3 regions of the Chromohalobacter sp. genome follow, and region 2 is predicted to be linked to each of the others. Evidence: predicted binding sites of a transcription regulator. Region 2 holds the regulator's gene; each other region holds the start of a gene.
The links. The regulator sigma-54, encoded in region 2, starts transcription at its own class of promoters, with help from an activator protein. The targets are predictions, from matches to a motif close to TGGCACNNNNNTTGCTNT.

Region 1 (2,268 bases), on a different contig from region 2:
GGCCAGCATGACCGGCGCCTCGAAGCCCGGGACCAGACGCTTGTAGGAGTTGGTCGAGGCGTTGGTGAAGGCGTTCAGCGCACGGGCGTGCTTGATGATGCCGCCGATGTAGTACAGCGCGGTTTCGGACAGCCCGGCGTATTCGTCACCGGCGAACATGTTGGTGCCGTCCTTCCAGAAGGACTGGTGCACGTGCATGCCGGACCCGTTGTCACCGACCAGCGGCTTGGGCATGAAGGTCGCGGTCTTGCCGTAGGCGTGAGCCACGTTGTGGATCACGTACTTCATTTCCTGAACTTCGTCGGCCTTCTTCACCAGCGTGTTGAACTTGACACCGATTTCGTTCTGGCCGGCGTTGGCGACTTCGTGGTGATGCACCTCGACCGACTGGCCGATGGCTTCCAGGGTGTTGCACATCGCGCTGCGGATGTCGTGGAAGCTGTCCACCGGCGGAACCGGGAAGTAGCCCCCCTTGACGCGCGGACGGTGCCCCAGGTTGCCGCCTTCCACGGTGGTGGAATCGGTCGCCCAGGCGCCTTCCTCGGACGTGATCTTGTACATCGCGCCCTGGATGTCGGCATTCCAGTGCACTTCGTCGAAAATGAAGAACTCAGGTTCCGGGCCGAAGAAGGCGGTATCGCCCAGACCGGTGGACTTCAGGTACGCCTCGGCACGCTTGGCGATGGAGCGCGGGTCACGTTCGTACCCCTGCATGGTGGCCGGCTCGATGATGTCGCAGCGCAGCACCAGCGTGGCATCTTCGGTGAACGGGTCGAGGTAGCCGCTGCCGTCTTCCGGGCGCAGGATCATGTCGGACTCGTTGATGCCCTTCCAGCCGGAAATGGAGGAGCCATCGAACATCTGACCGTTCTCGAAGAACTCATCATCGACGGCGCCGGCCGGAATCGTGACGTGCTGCTCCTTGCCCTTGGTATCGGTAAAGCGCAGATCCACCCACTTGATATCGTGTTCTTCGATCAGGGCGAGGGTCTTCTCAGACATGATTTCCTCCACTATGAGCCCACGGCTCGGGTCGTTTGCTTGCGTGTTCAGCGTCGTTTGTAGCATGCCCGCCGACGACTGCCCACGGGTATGCGTTTACGTTTTGCAATGCAGAAGCTGTGCCAACCATTGATGCATTTCGGGGCAAAAACGCTAAGCGCATGATCAAGCGATAAAAAATCGACCGGCGTTGTGCATGGCTCGGCACCAGGATAGCGCCCGCCCCGCCACATAAAAGTGCACGGGCACCACATGAGCATCATGAAGGTGCAGCCTTGCTGCCCAATGCACCATTTGTGTGCAATCGGTGACCTCATGCCATCAGGCGCCGATTTTCAGTCATGCCAAGCTAGAAAAACCAGCCACGACGGTGATTGCCAGGCGCCCCGCCGCCCCGCAGGCTTGAACCAGATTCCCGATTTCTTCCACGGGCTTGCACCCAAGGCATACTCGAGCGATGCGTACCTACAGCCTGCTGATCGACGCCAGCCATGCCCCCGAGCACCTGGAACGCTGCCTGAGCGCCCTGGCACGCAGCATATCCGGCTTTCGCGGACATACCGAAACGCTGGTCCAGTTGCGCACCCTTGATACGCGCACCCAGCTGCTGCTGGAGCAGCGCGACATTCGTTTCGCGCTACTGCCCCAACATGGACAGGGCGCACTGCGCCATCATGGCGCGACCCACCTCAATGGCGAGGTGCTGATCTTCCTGGATGCGGCACTGGAAGTGCCCGACGACTGGCTGGACCGTCTGGCGGAGGCGTTTCGCAAGCAAAGCGCCGATGCCCTCGTCTTCGCGCAGGCGCCGGCCGACCCGCTCGTTCCGGCGCTGGCGGACTGGTATGCCACACGCATCCGGCGCGGCTTCGGCGACCACCCCTGGGAGTGGCCCACCGGACAACTGGCCATCACCCGAGAGTGGTATGAACGCCTTGGCGGCCACGACCCACGCCTGGAGACCTGCGCCGACCTGGACATCCTGGTGCGCCTGTGGCGTTGCCATGCACGCCTGCGCTGGCAGACCTCGCCCTCGCTGATCGACCACGGCGCCCCTCGCCGGCTCGGCCCCTGGTGGCGCCGGCAACGTCGCCACCAGGCCCGCTATCTGTATACCGCCAGCGCCGCGCGCCACCCACGCTTCGTGATACCCCGGCTGGGTGGCACGCTGGTGCAATGGGGCAGCGTGCCACTGGCACTCTTGCTGTGGATTCCCCCGGCGCCGACGCCCGGCGTGGCCAGTCTCGTCATCAGCGCCTGGCCGGC
Region 2 (2,268 bases):
TCATTGCCGAAGGGCATGCCGACGCCATCCTCGCCAACCAGAAAGTGCGCGACGTCTATCTCGGCCACGAGTTCCGCCTGTGAACGCAAGCCACTGGTATCACGCTTGGCTCATATAAATGGCATGGTTGTTGCTTCCATTCTTGCAACTCACGTCGCTGCGGGATAACGTACGGGCACCGTTTCAGGAAGCGACGACCGACTCTCCATGTCCATGAAACCTACGCTTCAGCTTCGCGTCGGCACCCAGCTGACGATGACGCCTCAGTTGCAGCAAGCGATCCAGCTCTTGCAGCTCTCGACGCTGGATTTGCGTCAGGAGATCCAGCAGGCGCTGGACGCCAACCCCATGCTGGAACTCGAGGAACACTTCGACGAGCGCGAAGTCAGCGAGACGCAGGACGACGACTGGAGCAGCGAGATTCCGGAAGACCTGCCGCTGGACAGCGACTGGAGCGATACCTACCAGGACGCCGGGCTCGGCTCATTGAACGGCAGCGGGGGCAGCGAGGAAGGCCCCGACATCGAACGCAACACGGCGCACACCAGCCTTCACGATCATCTGGGCTGGCAACTGGCCATGACCGACATGACGCCACGCGAACATGCGATCGCCGAGAGTCTGATCGATGCCGTGGGCGCCGATGGCTACCTTACCGTGTCGCTCGAGGAGCTTCTCGATGGGCTGCGCGGTCAGGGGTTGGCCGGCCTCAAGATCGGTGACGTCGAGCAGGTCATGATGCGCGTGCAGCAATTCGACCCCACGGGCGTCGCCGCTCGCGATCTGCGCGAATGTCTCCTGCTGCAGCTGGGCGCCCTGCCCGAGGACATGCCGCTGCTTCCCCAGGCCAAGCGCCTGGTGCGTCAATTCCTCGACGCGCTCGCCGGCAACGACCGCAAGCTGCTCAAACGGCGCCTGCGTCTCGAAGAGGCGGAACTCGACCATATCATCGCCCTCATCCGCACGCTCGACCCGCGCCCCGGTCTGGCCTTCGAGGACAGCGACAACGATTACGTCATCCCCGACCTCATCGCCCGCCGCGTTCGTCAGGAATGGCGCATCGAGCTCAATCCCGACGCCTTGCCGCGCGTCCGCATCCAGCCGGATTACGCCGCTCTGATCAAGCGGGCCGACAAGAGTGACGACAACACCTTCCTCAAGCAGCACCTGCAGGAAGCCAAGTGGCTGCTCAAGAGCCTGTCCAGCCGTAACGACACCCTGTTGCGCGTGGGCCGCGAAATCATGGCCCGTCAGCTCGACTTCCTCGAGCATGGCGAAGAAGCGATGAAACCGTTGATCCTCGCCGATATCGCCGGCGCGGTGGACATGCACGAATCGACCATTTCACGTGTCACGACGCAGAAATTCATTCATACCCCACGTGGCGTGTTCGAGCTGAAATACTTCTTCTCCAGCCATGTGGGCGGCGGCCACGGCGAAGGCGACGCCCATTCCAGCACCGCGATACGCGCCCGGCTGAAGAAGCTGATCGGCGAAGAGCCGCCACGCAAGCCGTTGTCCGACAGCAAGCTCGTCGACCTGCTGGCACAGGACGGCATTCAGGTCGCACGCCGCACGGTGGCCAAGTATCGTGAAGCGATGGGCATCCCCTCCTCCAGCGAACGCAAGCGCCTGGCCTGAGCGCCCAACGTTTGCACCCGTCGACGCCGCTGCGTAGACTCGCCGCGGTCGTCGACACCCAGGCATCGCCCGGGGCTATGCATTGCCCTAAAAAGGGTTACAATCAAAGTGCCAACCGATGGAATAGGAGCGTGCCATGCAAGTCAATATCACCGGTCATCACATCGAATTGACCGATGCCCTGCGCGACTACGTCAATGAAAAGCTCGCACGTCTGGAACGGCATTACGACAACATCACCACCGTTCAAGTCACGTTATCCATCGAAAAGGAACGTCACTTGGCCGCATGCACGCTTCATGCCGCAGGCGCCGACCTGCACGCCGATGTGCAGAGCGACGACATGTACGCTGCCATCGACGCCCTCACCGACAAGCTCGACCGCCAGCTCGTCAAACACAAAGAAAAGATGCAGGCACGCGCCCAGGGCGCCGGTGCCCGTTGAATCCGCCATGACACTGGAAAGCATCCTGCCCCCCGAGCGCGCCCTCTTCGGCGTTGCCGGGGGGAGCAAGAAGCGTGTGCTGGAATTCTTCAGCACCTTCATCGCCCAGAATACGCCTAGCCTCGACAGCCAGGAGGTCTTCGGCCGTCTCATCGGTCGTGAACGCCTGGGAAGCACCGGCA
Region 3 (2,268 bases), on a different contig from region 2:
GCCTGCTGTGCCTGGCGCTGGCCGTCGTCAGCGTCGCCGTGATCGCCTGGGGCAGCCTGACCCCCGGTGCGGACATGCCCCAGGAGCTGCCCTGGGACAAGTTCAACCATTTCATCGCCTATGCGGGGTTGGCGGCGCTGCTGCGCCTGGGCGGTCTGCGCGCGGTGACGGCGCTGGGCCTGGCCATCGGTTACGGTCTTCTCGTCGAAGGCTTGCAGCTGGGCGTGCCGGGGCGCAGCGGTGCCGACGGCGCCGATGCGCTGGCCAATGCGCTGGGCGCGCTCGCCGCCGTGGCAGCCTGCCGCTGGCTGTTGCCGCGGCGCTTTCTTGTTGCGCACGGATAGGCTATGTTGCGCGGTTTTCCGGTGCGTTCGCGGCAGGCCGTGAACGCCGCGACTCCGGCCCCTCGAGGGCTTTCACTAGGGCGATGACGAGGATTCCCATGACCGAGCGTCTCGATCAGGGCTGGTTCACCGAAGTGTTCGACAGCCATGGCAGTGCTTTTTCCCTCATGATCAAGGACAAGCTGCACGAGGTGCAGAGTCCCTATCAGCACCTGGAGGTCTACGCGACCGAGACCTACGGCAATCTGATGGTGCTCGACGGCTGCGTGATGCTCAGCACGCGCGACAATTTTCTCTATCACGAGATGATGGCGCATCCGGCGCTGTTCGCGCATGCCGCGCCCAAGCGTGTGGTGATCATCGGCGGCGGCGATTGCGGGACGCTGCGCGAGGTGCTCAAGCACCCCGGCGTCGAGCAGGTCGTGCAGATCGATATCGATGAAGAAGTCACGCGCGCCTCGCAGCGTTATTTCCCGGAGTTGACGGCTTCCAACGACGACCCGCGCGCCACGCTCAAGTTCGAGGACGGTGTCAAATGGGTCGAGAGCGCGCCGGAAGGCAGCGTCGACGTCATGATCATCGACTCGACCGATCCGGTGGGGCCGGCGGAAGGACTGTTCGAGGTCGACTTCCTGACGCGTTGCCACCGGCTGCTCGCCGACGGCGGCGTGCTGGTGCAGCAAAGCGAGTCGCCGCTGTATCACACCGGCTCGATCATTCGCGAATTGCGCGCCGACATGCAACGCGCGGGCTTCGATAGCGTCGCCACGCTGCCGTTCCCGCAGCCGGTCTACCCCTCCGGATGGTGGAGCGCGACTCTGGCCGGCAAGGGCAGTGACGTGACGCGCTTTCGCGAACGGGATGCCGCCGCGGTGGAATTCCCGCTCGAGTACTACAGCGTCGAGACCCATCGTGGTGCATTGGCGCTGCCGCCGTTCATGCGTCGTGCACTATCGGCGTGATGCGAAACGTGTGAAAGGCGTTAATGACACGTGACTTAGGTATATTGGCTGGGATGGCAAGCTCTTTGCTAATGTGATGCGTGGCTCTCGTATAAGCCACCACAATAAACGCAAGGAGCTTCTGCATGCTTTATAAGAACAAGTTCATTGTTGCCGTTCCGGCTGCCCTGCTACTCAGTGGTTTCGCGACTGCCTCCCAGGCGGCGACCCTCGACGACGTCAAGGAGCGTGGCAACCTCAATTGCGGGGTCAACGTAGGTCTGGCCGGGTTCTCGGCACCGGATGCCGACGGCAACTGGCAAGGGCTCGATGTGGAAACCTGCCGGGGCATCGCCTCCGCGATCTTCGGCGATCCCGATAACGTCGTCTTTACCCCGTTGACCGCGAAGGAGCGCTTCACCGCGCTGCAGTCCGGCGAAATCGACGTGCTGTCACGCAACACGACCTGGACGGCGACGCGTGACAACTCTCTCGGTCTGAACTTCACCGCGACCACCTTCTACGACGGTCAAGGTTTCATGGTGAGCAAGGATCTGAATATCGAGAGCCTGGAAGGCCTCAACGGCGCTTCCATCTGCATTCAGTCCGGCACCACGCACGAGCTGAACCTGGCCGATTACTTTCCCTCCCGCGATATCGAGATCAAGACCGTCACGTTCGACACGCCCGACCAGACCGCTCAGGGGTTCGCTCACGGGCGCTGTGACGTGCTGACCTCCGATACTTCTCAGCTGAGCGCGTTGCGCCTGCAATTGCCCGAACCGGATAGCGTCGAGATCCTCGAGACGCTGATTTCCAAGGAACCGCTGGGGCCGGTGGTGCGCCAGGGGGACGACCAATGGCTGGATATCGTGCAGTGGACCATCTTCGCCATGGTCAACGCCGAGGAAATGGGCGTTAACAGCGACAACGTCGACGAAATGCGCGATAACCCGCCCAACCCCGGGGTAGCACGCCTGCTG

Region 1: a site for sigma-54 is predicted at 1,110-1,127, ahead of glnA (glutamate--ammonia ligase). Genes of this name have one in related genera too.
Region 3: a site for sigma-54 is predicted at 1,361-1,378, ahead of ABGX75_RS01545 (amino acid ABC transporter substrate-binding protein). Genes of this name have one in related genera too.

Annotation. Positions count from the first base shown of each region.
Region 1 is NZ_JBDOOX010000003.1:13,156-15,423, forward strand. Features, by position in the region: gene glnA (glutamate--ammonia ligase) at 1-1,002, opposite strand, end outside; gene ABGX75_RS01060 (glycosyltransferase) at 1,460-2,268, shown strand, end outside.
Region 2 is NZ_JBDOOX010000012.1:113,237-115,504, reverse strand. Features, by position in the region: gene lptB (LPS export ABC transporter ATP-binding protein) at 1-83, shown strand, start outside; gene ABGX75_RS10335 (RNA polymerase factor sigma-54) at 208-1,641, shown strand; gene raiA (ribosome-associated translation inhibitor RaiA) at 1,778-2,086, shown strand; gene ptsN (PTS IIA-like nitrogen regulatory protein PtsN) at 2,094-2,268, shown strand, end outside.
Region 3 is NZ_JBDOOX010000003.1:127,018-129,285, reverse strand. Features, by position in the region: gene ABGX75_RS01555 (hypothetical protein) at 1-344, shown strand, start outside; gene speE (polyamine aminopropyltransferase) at 443-1,306, shown strand; gene ABGX75_RS01545 (amino acid ABC transporter substrate-binding protein) at 1,432-2,268, shown strand, end outside.